One region of the Phyllobacterium sp. SB3 genome, then DNA from elsewhere that is predicted to be linked to it. Evidence: riboswitches for the same ligand, from Rfam matches in the RefSeq annotation. Region 1 holds a riboswitch; the other holds the start of a gene.
The links. Region 1 has a riboswitch for cobalamin ahead of nrdH (glutaredoxin-like protein NrdH). Riboswitches for the same ligand answer to the same signal wherever they lie in the genome.
Positions count from the first base shown of each region.

Region 2: linked by a shared signal. The riboswitch ahead of ABKW30_RS26050 (ABC transporter ATP-binding protein) and the one ahead of nrdH (glutaredoxin-like protein NrdH) in region 1 are both predicted to bind cobalamin.

Region 1 is NZ_JBDYKI010000002.1:397,072-405,912, forward strand. It holds gene nrdF (class 1b ribonucleoside-diphosphate reductase subunit beta) at 1-744, opposite strand, end outside; gene nrdE (class 1b ribonucleoside-diphosphate reductase subunit alpha) at 758-2,911, opposite strand; gene nrdI (class Ib ribonucleoside-diphosphate reductase assembly flavoprotein NrdI) at 2,881-3,294, opposite strand; gene nrdH (glutaredoxin-like protein NrdH) at 3,310-3,531, opposite strand; cobalamin riboswitch at 3,781-4,007, opposite strand; gene ABKW30_RS08390 (LysR family transcriptional regulator) at 4,141-5,025, opposite strand; gene ABKW30_RS08395 (zinc-dependent alcohol dehydrogenase family protein) at 5,129-6,118, shown strand; gene ABKW30_RS08400 (MDR family MFS transporter) at 6,293-7,825, shown strand; gene ABKW30_RS08405 (coniferyl aldehyde dehydrogenase) at 8,123-8,841, opposite strand, start outside.
Region 2 is NZ_JBDYKI010000010.1:109,373-116,142, reverse strand. It holds gene ABKW30_RS26060 (iron ABC transporter permease) at 1-798, opposite strand, end outside; gene ABKW30_RS26055 (ABC transporter substrate-binding protein) at 799-1,746, opposite strand; gene ABKW30_RS26050 (ABC transporter ATP-binding protein) at 1,746-2,552, opposite strand; cobalamin riboswitch at 2,809-3,023, opposite strand; gene ABKW30_RS26045 (transglutaminase family protein) at 3,554-6,770, shown strand, end outside.

The DNA of each region.
Region 1 (8,841 bases):
CTCGGTGTATTTCGCTTCATTGTCATAAAGCTCAAGCAGGAGGTCGAAGGCAAAATCCTTGATCTCACTGCGACGTTCTTCACTGAGACGCTCCAGACCTCGCTGGAACTTGTAGCCAATGTAATAACCATGCACGGCCTCGTCGCGGATGATAAGGCGGATCATGTCAGCTGTATTGGTCAGCTTGGCGCGACTTGACCAGAACATCGGCAGATAGAACCCGGAATAGAACAGGAAGCTTTCAAGAAACACGCTGGCGATCTTGCGCTTGAGCGGATCAGGATTTCGGTACTGTTCAAGGATCAGCGCTGACTTTTTCTGCAGATGCTCGTTCTCCTCCGACCAGCGATAGGCATCGTCCACATCGGGCGTCGAGCACAATGTCGAGAAAATCGATGAGTACGATCGAGCATGTACGGCCTCCATGAAGGAGATATTGGAATAAACCGCTTCCTCATGCGGAGTGATCGAATCTTCCATCAGCTTTGGAGCGCCGATACTTGTCTGAATCGTATCGAGCAGTGTCAGTCCCGTGAAAACACGAATAGTAAGCTGCTGCTCTTCAGGTTTCAGTGCCGCCCATGACGGAATATCATTCGATAGCGGCACCTTTTCGGGCAACCAGAAATTACCAGTCAGCCGGTTCCAGACCTCCAGATCCTTGTCATCCTCAATGCGGTTCCAATTGATGGCACGCACCGGCGCGGGAAGCTTCAGAGTCTTATTTTTGACTTGGATGTTCATTTGTTTTCTCTAATCAAAGCGTGCAGGATACGCAGCCCTGCACTTCCGTGCCGGAAAGGGCCATTTGGCGAAGGCGGATGTAGTAGATTGTCTTGATGCCCTTCTTCCAAGCGTAGATTTGCGCCTTGTTGATATCGCGCGTTGTCGCGGTGTCGCGGAAGAACAATGTAAGCGATAGGCCTTGATCCACGTGCTGCGTAGCTGCGGCGTAGGTGTCGATTATCTTCTCCGGGCCGATCTCATAAGCATCCTGATAGTAGTCGAGATTATCATTGGTCAGGAATGCAGCCGGGTAATAAACGCGGCCAATCTTGCCTTCCTTGCGGATTTCGATCTTGGAAACGATCGGGTGGATCGAAGAAGTCGAGTGGTTGATATAGGAGATTGATCCTGTCGGCGGAACCGCCTGCAGATTCTGGTTGTAAAGACCCGATGTCATCACTGCCTGCTTGAGGGCCACCCAATCTTCTTGCGTTGGAATTGCTATACCGGCTGTTTCAAACAGCTCCCGCACACGCTCCGTGGCTGGCAGCCATTCCTGTTCCGTATATTTGTCGAAGTATTCACCAGATGCGTACTTCGAATTCTCAAAGCCTTTGAAGCTCTGACCTCGTTCGACAGCCAACCGATTTGATGCGTGGACGGCATGATACGTCACGGTATAAAAATAGATGTTGGTAAAATCGATACCCTCTTCGGAGCCGTAATAGATACGTTCCCGCGCGAGATACCCGTGCAGGTTCATCTGGCCAAGGCCGATAGCATGGCTGTCATCGTTACCCTTCTCGACCGAAGGCACTGAAGAGATATGGCTCATGTCCGAGACAGCGCTGAGCGAACGTATTGCTGTCTCAATGGTCTTGCCAAAATCGGAAGAATCCATCGCTGCGGCGATGTTCAGCGAACCGAGATTGCAGGAGATATCTTTCCCCATGTGATTGTAGGACAGGTCGGCATTATACTCGCTGGCCTCACTGACCTGAAGGATTTCGGAGCATAAATTGCTCATGGTGATGCGTCCCGCAATCGGGTTGGCGCGGTTCACCGTGTCTTCAAACATGATGTAGGGATAACCACTCTCGAACTGTATCTCGGCCAGAACCTGGAAGAAGTCGCGAGCCTTGATCTTCTTCTTGCGGATACGCGAATCCGCCACCATCTCACGGTACTTTTCGGTCACCGATATTTCAGTAAAGGCAATTCCATAAACGCGTTCTACGTCATAGGGCGAGAACAGATACATATCTTCATTGTTTTTCGCCAACTCGAACGTGATGTCCGGCACCACAACACCAAGCGACAATGTCTTAATACGAATCTTCTCATCTGCATTTTCACGCTTGGTATCAAGAAAACGCATGATATCGGGATGATGTGCATTCAGATAGACGGCACCAGCACCTTGCCGAGCGCCAAGCTGGTTGGCATAGGAGAAGCTGTCTTCCAGCAGTTTCATGACTGGAATGATGCCCGATGATTGGTTTTCAATCTGCTTGATCGGTGCTCCGGCTTCACGGATATTGGTAAGCGACAAGGCCACACCGCCTCCGCGCTTGGAGAGCTGCAACGCTGAGTTGATGCCCCGCGCAATCGATTCCATGTTGTCCTCAACCCTGAGCAGGAAGCATGAAACGAGTTCACCGCGCTGCTTTTTGCCTGCATTGAGGAACGTTGGTGTCGCCGGCTGGAAGCGTCCGGAAATGATCTCGTCAACCATATCGCGCGCCAGAGCCTCATTGCCTTGCGCCAGCGTCAGCGCCACCATGCAGATGCGGTCTTCGTAACGCTCAAGATAGCGTTTCCCGTCAAAAGTCTTCAGTGTGTAGCTGGTATAATATTTGAAAGCGCCCAGAAAAGTCGGGAACCGGAATTTCTTTTCGTAGGCATAATCGAACAGGTCGCGCACGTAATTGAAAGAATACTGATCAAGAATCTCGCGCTCGTAATAGCCTTCGGTCACCAGATAATCGAGCTTCTCCCGCAGATTGTGGAAGAACACCGTGTTCTGGTTCACATGCTGCAGGAAGTACTGCTTCGCCGCCATGCGATCCTGATCCAACTGGATCTTTCCCTCCTCATCATAGAGGTTCAACATTGCGTTGAGCGCGTGATAGTCCAGTACTGTTTCGGCGGCTTTCACTGGCCGTTCGAGAGTGAGGGTGTCCAAAATCGTTCCAATCCATGTTTAACGTTAGCGACATCCTGCTCCGTGCCGATAAGCTCGAACCTATAAAGATAAGGTACCTGGCATTTAGCGGAGATGATGTCGCCGGCGATCCCGAAGGTCTCTCCGAAGTTGCTGTTACCCGCGGCGATGACGCCGCGGAGGTGTGAACGGTTTCCCGCTTCATTAAGGAAGCGAATTACCTGTTTTGGAACGGCACCCTTGCCGCCGTCGCCGCTATAGGTCGGCACGATCAGAATATAGGGGGAATTTACTTGCAGCTCTTCGCGGGCACTAACTGGTATGCGCTGCGAGGCGAAGCCCAGCTTGGAGACGAAACGGTGGGTATTTTCCGATCTGCTGGAAAAGTAAACGATCCCACCCATAATCCCTTATCCTTGCTAAGCGAGTGTACTGATCATATCCGGGCGGAAACCAGCCCAATGCTGTTCACCAGCAATCACAACCGGCACCTGACGATAACCAAGGCTTTGAACCAGTTCGAAGGCATCCGGATCACTTGAAACATCGATAACGTCATACTCAACACCGTGACGATCCAAGGCGCGAGTGGTTGCGGTGCACTGAACGCAGGCCGGCTTGCTGTAAACGATAATGCTCATGATTTCCTCGTATGGTTTGCAGTCATGGGAACAGGCTCCGGCAAGCGCATCGCCGGACTAATTGGTCAGAAAAATTCGTTTGAAAATGTCAAACCGTAGATGGCTTCAGGCGGACTAATCTCGCTCAATACACTGAAAAGATTGCTCATGGATCTTACCCGTCGCCTGTTTGTGGAGAGGTTCTGGGGGAAGCGGCACGTGTAGGCTAATCACCGACATCATGTTCGCGACCATCCCGGCGCCCCGCCGGTGGAATCGTTAGATCAAGGCAGGTCTCCTGGCTTGCGGATCATCGCGCTCATTCTTGTCTTCCCGAGGCTCTTCAGCTCCAGTGACATTATCGAACAAGAGCTAGCCGCTTACAGTTGCGGGGGCAGCTCCGGCATTGCAGCACTCTTAGAGAGTGCCCCTCACCGTATTCCCGTCTTAGCTTCCCATCCTCACGAATCGGAAGAACCTTGAACACTATATATAGTAGACGAGGTTAAAATTGCGTCAACAGCTAGTTCGCTTAAAGTCGCAAATCCTGTGCGTGAGATTATCGTGACTGTGGATATCGGGCATATCCGCACAGCGAATCACAAACATCCTGAATAGCTAATGAAAGGACTACATCATCTTTGGAAGCGCAGTAGCCAACGCATCCACAGCAATTCGCACTTTTAACGACAAGTGAGGCGTTTGCAACCACATCGCATAGCAGTCGTAAGGTAAACCGGGCTGATCGGATAGTAATTGAACAAGCACGCCCTCTTGAAGACGTCCCCGCACCAACCAGCTTGGAAGCCAGGCCAACCCCATCCCGCTGGTTGCGGCATCAGCAATGGCATCGAGATCGTCAAGACGTATGCGGTTGATCGGTATCACCGTTTGACCGCCCGGAAACAACCATGGCCGTATTCCACCGGACCGGCGATAGATGATGCCCTGATGTCGACCAATATCCTGTACATGTTCGGGCCTGCCATGCCTTTCAAGGTATGACGGCGAAGCGCAAACGATCATATGTTGACGCGCGACACGGCGTGCGATGATACCTGCCTTATCTTCAGGATCACCAGTTCTGATTGCCAGATCAAAACCGTTTTCCGCCAGATCGGAGAAGCCATCGCTATAGGATAAATCCAGTTCCAATGTGGGATACTTTTGCGCAAGTTCCAGCAAGACAGGGGTTACACAGCGACGGCCAAAATGCACTGGCATTGTGACCCGCAATTTCCCGCGAGGTTCGACGAGCTGATCTGCGGCAAGAGCATCCGTTGCATCCACTTCGGCAAGAACCGTGCGGCAGCTTTCATAATAAGCATGTCCGAAATCCGTTAGGCTCTGGCGGCGGGTGGTACGGTTGAGAAGGCGTAAGCCGAGCCGTTCTTCCAGAAAACGGATATGTTTGCCCACCATTGGACCTGATAGGCCCAATTCATCCGCCGCAGCGGCAAAAGAGCCTAAATCTACCGATTTGACAAACACCGTCATGCTCAGAAGGCGATCCATATTCAAAACTCTTAGTTTCTACTGCATTATTTCTTAGCATATTTATCACCGATCTAACGGCTTTTATACCCTATTCAGTTCAAATAATTTGGAGTTTAGCTTGATGGTTCGTGTAGTCCGTTTTCATGAATTTGGTGGTCCCGACGTTCTTCGTATTGAGAACGTAGATTTTCCCGCACCGGGCGAAGGCGAAGTACGCATTCGCGTTAAGGCGCTGGGGCTTAATCGCGCTGAAGCTCTGCTACGCACAGGGAAATATATTGAGACCCCACCATTGCCCTCAGGATTAGGGCTGGAGGCAGCTGGCATTGTGGACATGATAGGCGAAGGCGTGGATGGCTTCGCGCCCGGTGATGTCGTCAGCGTTGTTCCGCCTGTTTCGATGGTTCGCTGGCCCGCTTACGGGGAAGTTGCAACCTTTCCTGCAAGATTGCTTGTCAAACACCCGCCATCACTTGGATGGGTAGAGGCTGCTGCGCTTTGGATGCAATATCTTACTGCCTATGGTGCTTTGATCGATGTTGCCAAGCTACGTAAGGGTGACTTCGTAGGCATTACTGCCGCATCCAGCAGTGTTGGCCTTGCAGCGATTCAGATTGCAAACATGGTGGGCGCTACCTCAATTGCAGTCACGCGTACATCCGGAAAAACGCATGCTTTGCTTGAGCATGGCGCAAGCTATGTCATTGCCTCGGAAGAAGAGGATTTGGAGGTTCGCCTTAAAGAGATTGCAAGACCAGAAGGTGTAAGGGTAGTGTTCGATGCGGTCGGAGGGCCAATATTCGAACCGCTGACAGCAGCTATGTCAGAGGCGGGCATTCTTATCGAATATGGTGGATTAAGCCCGGAACCAACGCCCTTTCCACTGTCCCATGTCCTGAGCAAGAGACTAACGTTGCGCGGCTATCTCGTCCACGAGGTCATCAAAGATCAAGAAAGACTGGATGCTGCCAAGACATTTATCCTGGCTGGATTGGCATCCGGCGATTTGCAACCGGTCATCGCCAAAACGTTTTCATTTGACGACATCATCGAAGCACATCACTTTCTGGAGTCCAACCAGCAATTTGGCAAAATCGTAGTGACGCTTTAAAATGAAGCTGAAACGACGTTGACATTCATCCTTTACAGGGATTGAACTAGCCTGCGCAGCTTCTGCAGCAGGATTCCCTTCGTCGACAGCAAATCAATATCAGGAACGCATTCGAGCGCTGGCTGCATGGCTGGTGAAAACTATCCGTTCTTGAGGAACTTTTGAAGAATTATCATGACCGATAGAGTTTTGAAAACGAACCGCCCATTGGTTATCGTATCGATTGTTCTGGCCACATTTATGGTTGCAATAGAAGCAACGATCGTTGCCACGGCCATGCCGCACATTGTCGGGGAGCTTGGCGGCTTCACCTATTATAGTTGGGTTTTTTCAGCGTTTCTTCTCGCACAATCAACGACTACTATTATCTACGGAAAATTGTCCGATACCTTTGGGCGCAAACCCATCCTCGTGGTTGGAATTGTCATATTCCTTATCGCTTCCACATTTGCTGGCTTTGCATGGTCGATGGCCTCGCTTATCGGTTTTCGTCTGTTGCAGGGTATTGGCGCTGGCGCAATTACACCTGTCGCAATGACCGTCGTCGGAGATCTGTATACGCTCGAAAAACGTGCGAAAGTCCAAGGTGGTCTTGCAACCGTCTGGGCCTTTTCCGCGGTAATGGGCCCCCTCGCGGGTGGCCTTATCGTTGACTACGTTTCCTGGGGCTGGATTTTTTGGATCAACATTCCCTTGGGTATTTTGACGATAATCGGCTTTGTGCTTTTTCTGCACGAAACGATTGAACACAGGCAGGTAAAGATCGACTACCTCGGAACGGTACTCTTCTCGATCGCGATTGTTTCGCTATTGATCATGCTCACTGAGACCAATGCAGGGTTTGTCGTTCTCACCGGGCTTGCTGTATTGGTTATCGTCGCGGGTTACCTGTTTTTCTTGCAGGAGCGCCGGGCTCCCGAACCCATCATATCATTGGAACTGTGGAGCCGCAGGCTTATCGCTACAAGTAATACCGTTGTTCTCCTCGCCGGAATGGCTCTCATTGGCTTGACCACCATGCTTCCCATCTATGTACAAGGTGTGCTGGGGCGGTCACCCTTGGTTGCCGGATTTACGTTGACCATGCTCATCGTAGGCTGGCCGCTGGCCGTCATGCTGTCGGGTCGTTTTTTCAGTACCTTTGGAATTCGCAACACGTTGCGCGTTGGCAGTTGCATGTTTCCACTCGGCGCTGCCTTTCTGCCCTTCCTCATGATCGACAGCAGTCCCGTGGTTGCCGGAATCGGCGCTTTCATGATGGGATTTGGTATGGGTCTCATCAATTTTACCAGCATCATTCTGGTTCAGGAGAGTGTTGATTGGTCCATGCGCGGTAGCGCTACCGCATCCATCATTTTTTCTCGAAGTCTCGGTAATACGCTTGGCGCAACTGCGCTTGGCGCGATTCTGAACGCTGGTATATTGTATTTCGGTAGCGGCGAGCTGGCCGTCCAATTGCACGACATGCTTAATCAACCCGCAGGGTTGATCAATCTTTCCTCAAACCCTGCCATCCAAGCTGTATTCTATTCCGCCCTTCATTGGACATTCTGGGGTGTCTTCGTGGTTGCGGTCTTAACCTTTATCACCACTTGGCTGGTACCCGTGTCGACAGATGCCGGCCGGAAAAAAGTGCAGCCAACCACTGAACAGCAGGTCGAGGGCATCGACCCCGCGCTTGTATCCTTAGACGAGAAACAATCATGACAAGGCGTTTGTTGCGTCAATGATTCCAGCACGTGCAGATGATTGCGAAACGAGCGCTACCAACATGTCCGAGGTGCGTGCTGTTTGGATAATACGCTTTGAAAGCGAGCTTTCCAAAGCATTCGACAGTACACATGATTTCGAGCCTGCCTACGGGCAAGAACATCAACTCCGGCGATTATGCATTTATTAGACCAACCCAAAGCGAGTTCGTACTCCAGCAATTTGGCTCAATTGCAGCATATCAGAAAGGTAAGATCGTCAGAAACTGGCCTGCTTTGCCAATGTCCTGATGTTTTAACGCACGAACAGTCGAACAATCATGTCAGCCAAACCCTTATAAGGAGGTTTGAGCCTGTCGCTCAGCGGCATGCGAGCCTGATGCAACACCGGCATCGCCTTGGAGAAGGTTTGGAAACCTTCACGCCCATGGTAGTGTCCCATTCCGCTTGCGCCTACACCACCAAATGGCAAATCGTTACAAACTATGTGAAGCAAGGTTTCGTTGATACACACTCCCCCGGCAACAATGTTTGACAGGAGTTTCTCGGTCTCGATTTTGTCGTTGCTGAAACAATAAAGAGCCAGCGGTCGCTCATGGGAATTGATATAAGCGATTGCTTCGTCAATCGTTTTATAGGTTTTGATTGGAAGGATGGGACCGAAGATTTCTTCTTGCATGATCCGGGAATCGTCGGTGGGGTCGATCACCAGAGTCGGCGGCAGTAGGCGATTAATTTCGGCATTGCCTGCATCTTTTGGTTCAACCAGCGTGATCACTTCGTGACCTCGCTCGCTTGCATCTTCCAACAGACCTTTTAATCGTCGATACTGTCCGTCATTTACAATATGCGTATAATCGGGTGTCGCATCAATTTGCTTGTATCGCGACGCGACTTCCCTCCGCACCGCTTTAACAAATTCGTCTTTTCTTGCTTGTGGTACCAGTGCATAATCTGGGGCAATGCAGGTTTGACCGGCATTGTAAAGTTTTCCTGTTACAAGACGTGTGGCAG
Region 2 (6,770 bases), on a different contig from region 1:
GCCGATGACACCTGAGACCGAAACGAAAATCGCCGTTGAAAAAGCGCAGACGATAAAAACGATATTGCGCGTGCGATTGACGCGTACTCCAAGGCTCTCGGCAGTGTTTTCGCCAGCCAGAAACGCATCGAGATTGCGGTGATTGTAAAGCGCGAAGATGAGGATCGAAGCAAGCCCGATCAGCGCCAGTGGCAGATTATCCCAGCGCGCCAGCCCTAAACCGCCAAGTGTCCAGAACAGTACCGAATGAGCCGCGCGCTGATCACCGGAAAAAACCATATAGTTGGCTAGTGCCGTGAAGATAAAGGATACTGCAAGGCCAGCGAGGATCATGCGTTCCGGGCCTTGACCCTGTACACGCCGCACCAGCAGCAGGACGATAATAGCGGCGAGCATACCGCCGCTGAAAGCTGCTACAGGCAGGGTCCACACGCCAAACCGGTCCCCGAAAATGCTGATGACTGAAACGGCGCCAGCCGCTGCACCGGAAGAAAGGCCGAACAGAAATGGATCGGCGAGATCGTTGCGTGTGACTGTCTGCAGCATTGCGCCGATGATACCAAGCCCCGCACCGACACACAGGCCGAGAATAGCACGTGGCAGGCGCAGGTCGACGATGATCCGTTCAATGGGCACTGTCGTAGTCAGATCGCTCAGGCCCGAGAAGTGTGCCAACGCATTGATGACATCGCCAAGTGCGATGAAAGTTGATCCATAGGCAATCGAAAGCAATGCAAGCACGATGACCAGCACCGTACTTGCTGCAAGTGTCAGCTTTGTTCGTATCGGGAGATGCACTCAGAATGCTTCCGGATGCATTGCCTTGGCGATTTTCGCGATGGCTTCGATATTTGCCGGTCCGGGTGTGATTTCGGCATACCGCAGGGCAACAAAGCGCTCATTCTTCACGGCATCGGTTTCCTTCATCGCCGGATGGCTTTTCAGGAAGTCGAGGAGCTTATTGTACCCGGCATCGTCCTGATAATCGAGCAGCACGAGGAATTCCGGATTGCGCGCTGCGACAGTTTCCCAGGAGGTGGTAGCCCAATTTGATTCCAGATCATCCATGATGTTGACGCCGCCAGCTTCGCTGATCAGCGCGGTGGGGATAGCGAACTTGCCCGCAGTGAATGGCTTGTCTTCACCGGAATCATAAAGGAATACACGGGTTCCGCTATTGGCACCGACCTTCTGCTTGATCTCAGCCAGTTGGGCCTTCCAGCCGGAAACTAGCTTATCAGCTTCAGCTTCCTTGCCGAAAATCTTGCCCAACTTTTCCATGTCATCATAGAGCAAATCCATGGTAGCGGCAGGGCGGTTTTTGTCGATGTGAACGCAGCTTTCCGACAATTCCAGCGTCTTGATGCCGTAGGGAGCAAGTGTGTCGGGCGTAACTTCGCCGCCGACACGCATGCCATAGTTCCAGCCTGCAAAAAAGAAATCCGGCTGCACGGCAATAAGATTTTCAAGTGTCGGGTTCTTGGGTGCCAGTTCCGGTATGGAGCCCTGCTGTCTGATGAACGCATCGTCCAGCTTGTACCAGCCGGTGATGCCGGTCACGCCAACCATGAGTGGTTGCAGGCCAAGCGCAAAAGCCATTTCGCTCATATTAATATCGTTGACGACAACACGTTTGGGGGCGGCATCGAATGTCAATGATCTGCCGCAGCTATCGACCGTCACAGGAAGGGCGAAGGCTGGTGCCGACAGCATGGTCAATGCGAGGGCGAGAAAAGACTTTTTCATCAAATGCTCCGTGGATGAGGGTGGGTATCGTGATTTTGTTCGGGTGCTTCAAAGACCATGAGATCGCGCTGGCGCGAGGGATGCCGCAGGCGGAGCACGTCAAGATCGAAAACGTCACTGACAATGCGCGGGGTCAGCGTCTCATCCGGCGTGCCTGATGCTACCAGCTGTGTGCTATGCATGACGGCAACATGGGTTGCGAATGGCGCGACAAGCGGCAGATCGTGCAGGACAGCGATGGTTGTGACATTCAGACCTGCGACCAGCGATAAGAGTTCGCTGCGGGCTTTGGGGTCGAGGTGATTGGTAGGCTCATCGAGAAACAGGATGGCGGGCTGTTGACTGAGCGCCCGTGCCAATTGCATGCGTTGACGCTCACCGCCAGATAGCGAGCCCAGAGGACGGCGGCGAAAATGCGTGATCCTTGCGCGCTGCATCGAATCCTCGACGATTTCCCGGTCTGCCGCTTTGGTAAGCAAACCAAGATGCGGAATACGCCCGAGCGATACGTAATCCTCGACAAGCAGCTGCTGGTCTGGTGAGTCGGTCTGGCCGACGAAAGCAAACTGCCGGGCACGTTCTAGAGGTGTCATTTGGATGATATTCTTGCCGTTGAAGATGATCTCGCCGGAAGTTTGCCGCTGCAGCCCGGCCAGCATGCGCAGGAGGGTGGATTTGCCAGCGCCATTGGGCCCAATGATTGCGAGACGGGCACCACACCGGACGCTTATAGAAGCAGCATTGACGAGAACATGCGCGCCGGTTTGGTAGCTCACAGCTTTCGCATCAAGCTGGATGTGCGTCATGCCTGTACTCCGATGCCACAAAAATCGTTCGGTCTATTCAACATGGTTTTGCGATATAGTAATGTTATAACAATCGTCAATAACGATCGTGAAATTGGGGAGAGAATCTGGGCGGAAACGCAGACGTTGAGAACGTTCATACCTGTCCATCTGTGGAGGGTAGGGAACGCAGGCGATGATCGGCTTTATGTCAAAGCGTTCGGGACCGCAGCATGCGGACAGGTCATCGCATCGCTCCCGGCACACCCCGTCCGGTTCGAATTTCAATTATGATGGCAGGTCTCCTGGCTCGCGGGTCTCGGCGTTGCCTTGCCTTCCCGGCTTTGCGGCCAGTGGCATTGTCAGGCGTCGCTCACCGCTTACAGTTGCGGGGGCAGCCACGGTTTCGGTCCCTTTTGGGTACGCCTCACCGTGTTCTCTTTTCATCTCCGGCGTTGTCGAGCCGAAGAAACCATCGGTGATGATTACTAGAGGAACAAGATTGGAAATGAAATGGCACAAAAGAGATAGTGCTTGGAAAAATCGGAGGAAATGCTATCTTTGTAGCAGGAGTGAGAGGCAGGCTTTCGCCCGCCTCCCGTTTTCCTGGTGTTAATGAAATGAGACCCGGATAGTGAGTGTCCAGCTCGTCCGGGTCTTTTTCAGTTCCAGGGTGATGCTCAGCGATCTCCCTTTACTGCATTGGTTTCTCTGCGTGGTTCGACGGGGCTCACCATGAGGAAGGTGGTTTGACTGCATGTTAGTCGCCAACCTTCAAGGGTTAACTTCCTGCAATCAGCATACCTTCCTCATGGTGAGCTCCGTCGAACCACGCCGCAAGCCAGATGCAAATTATACTGGCTCTCGCTTAGAAATTATCAGCCCGTTTAAGGTGCAGAATCAGCACGTGCTAAAATAAATGGCAGAATAGGATTTTTAAACGTGAACAAGCGCGTGGAGTAGGCTAGGCTTCGCGCGTACTCTTTGGCGACATTGAATTTTATATTAAATTTCGGGGCGACATGGCAATACACGCAGCAGTCTATCATTTGACGCACTATAAATATGATCGCCCCATCATGCTCGGGCCGCAGATCATCCGCCTTCAACCCGCCCCACACTCCCGAACGAAGGTATTGAGCCATTCGCTGAAGGTCAGCCCGGCCAACCATTTCGTCAATTTGCAGCAGGACCCATATGGCAATTTCCTTGCGCGGTTTGTCTTTCCGGAACCTGTGACCGAGCTGAAGATCGAAGTCGATCTCGTTGCTGATATGACGGTATACAACCCGTTCGACTTTTTCGTTGAACCGGTCGCGGAAATCTGGCCTTTCACCTATCCGGAAGAAATACGCGACGATCTTTCCATTTATATGAAACCGGACCCGATTGGTCCGCTTCTGTCGGATTTTCTGGCGACGATTGACCGCTCCAGCACGAATACAGTCAATTTCGTCGTTGATCTGAACGCCCGTATCCAGCGCGAGATTGGCTATGTGATCCGTATGGAAACGGGTGTGCAGGAGCCGGAAACCACATTGAATGTCCGTACCGGTTCTTGTCGCGACTCCAGTTGGCTTCTGGTGCAGACATTGCGTCATCTTGGTTTGGCTGCGCGCTTTGTTTCCGGCTACCTCATTCAGTTGAAGCCCGATCTTGTGGCGATCGATGGTCCTGCCGGAACCACGACGGATTTCACCGATCTCCATGCCTGGTGCGAGGTTTATCTGCCGGGTGCAGGTTGGATAGGGCTTGACCCGACCTCGGGCCTTTTGACCGGCGAAAGCCATGTTCCATTGGCGACGACACCGCATTATCGCAATGCCGCGCCGATTTCGGGCATGGCCGAACCCGCCAATGTCGAATTCGGTTTCGACATGCGCGTGACGCGTGTTTCGGAGCACCCACGGATCACCAAGCCATTTTCAGACGAATCATGGGACGCGCTGGATGCTCTCGGCAACGAGGTTGATGCGCTGCTGAAAGAACGGGACGTGCGGCTGACCATGGGCGGCGAGCCGACATTCGTTTCCATCGATGATTTTGAATCCGGCGAGTGGAATACGGAAGCCGTTGGTCCGACAAAACGTGAAAAGGCCGACAAGCTTATCCGCCGTTTACGCGATCGTTTTGCACCGGGCGGATTTTTGCATTACGGACAGGGCAAATGGTATCCGGGTGAAAGCCTGCCGCGCTGGACATTCTCGCTTTACTGGCGCAAGGACGGCAAGCCGATCTGGGTTAATCCGGACCTTATCGCGGAAGAAAACAGCGAGGCAGACGTCAAACCGGAGGATGCGGGCAAGCTGCTGGTCGGGATGGCTGGTGAACTTGGCATTGAAGACGAAATGGTTACCGCGGCCTATGAGGACCCGGCGGAATGGATCGTCAAGGAAGGCAATCTTCCGGAGAATGTCGATCCTTCGAACTCCAAGTTGAAAGACCCGGAAGAGCGCAGCCGCATGGCACGCGTTTTCGAGCGCGGACTGACCGAGCCCACGGGGTTCGTACTTCCTGTGCAGCGCTGGAACAGTCAGGCCGCACAAGGTCCACGCTGGCGCAGTGAGAAATGGACGACACGGCGCGGCAAACTATTCCTTGTGCCGGGGGACTCACCCGTTGGTTATCGCCTGCCATTGGGCGCGCTGCCGCATGTGCCGCCTTCAGAGTTTCCATTTATTGTGCCGGTCGATCCCTCGGTCGAGCGGGGCCCATTGCCGGATTCACCAGCGCCAGCAGCGGTTGATGCGAGAGAGGCTTCACAAGCGGTTGCTTCGTTTACCGCCGCTGAAGGCAGCGCACAGGAGCGGGTGGAGCAGGAACTTGGCGAGATTGGCGGAGCAGTTCGGACGGCAATCTCTGTTGAACCGCGCGATGGCCGGTTAAGTGTATTCATGCCGCCGGTTGAGGCGCTTGAGGATTATCTTGAGCTGGTAGGCGCAGCGGAAGCTGCAGCCGCCAAACTCGGTCTGCCGGTACACATTGAGGGTTATGGTCCGCCGCAGGACCCGCGCATCAGTGTCATACGTGTTGCGCCAGATCCGGGCGTGATCGAAGTTAACATTCATCCAGCCTCGAACTGGCGTGAATGCGTTGCGACGACCGAGACGATCTATGAGGAGGCGCGGCAGACAAGGCTTGGTGCGGACAAATTCATGATCGATGGGCGGCATACCGGCACGGGTGGTGGCAACCACGTGGTGGTTGGTGGTGAAACACCCAATGACAGCCCGTTCCTGCGTCGTCCCGACCTTTTGAAGAGTCTGGTGTTGCATTGGCAGCGTCATCCTTCCTTGTCTTATCTGTTTTCGGGCATGTTTGTCGGCCCGACCAGCCAAGCGCCACGTTTTGACGAGGCGCGCCACGATAGTCTCTATGAACTCGAAATCGCCATGGCACAGGTGCCTTTGCCGGGGCATGGTACGCCGCCATTGCCGTGGCTGGTCGACCGGCTCTTCCGCAATCTGCTGGTGGATGTAACCGGCAATACGCATCGTTCCGAGATTTGCATCGACAAGTTGTTTTCGCCCGATGGCCCAACGGGGCGGCTTGGCCTTGTCGAGTTTCGCGGTTTCGAAATGCCGCCGAATGCCCGTATGAGTCTTGCGCAACAATTGCTGGTTCGGGCTTTGATTGCACGTTTCTGGAACAGCCCAATTGAAGGCAGTTTCGTGCGTTGGGGAACGACATTGCATGACCGGTTCATGCTGCCTGCTTTCGTCTGGGCGGATTTTCTCGATGTGCTCGCCGACCTGCGGCAAAACGGCTTTGATTTCCGGCCGGAATGGTTCGAAGCGCAGCTTGAGTTTCGCTTTCCATTCTGTGGGGAAATCGAGAATGAAGGCGTCAAACTCGAACTGCGGCAGGCATTGGAGCCATGGCATGTCATGGGTGAGCAGGGCGCTATCGGCGGTACAGTCCGCTTTGTCGATAGCTCCGTGGAGCGGCTGCAGATCAAGGTCGAAGGGTATAATGCAGCCCGTTACAGTGTCGCGTGCAATGGCCGCGAAGTGCCACTGAGAATGACCGAAACCAATGGCACCGCAGTTGCGGGTGTCCGTTATAAGGCTTGGCAACCACGCTCCGGTCTGCATCCGATGATCCCGGTCAACACCCCGCTGGTGTTTGATATTTACGATCAGTGGTCCGGGCGAGCTATCGCGGGCTGTACCTATCACGTCGCACATCCCGGCGGACGTAGTTATGACACCTTCCCCATTAATTCCAACGAAGCCGAGG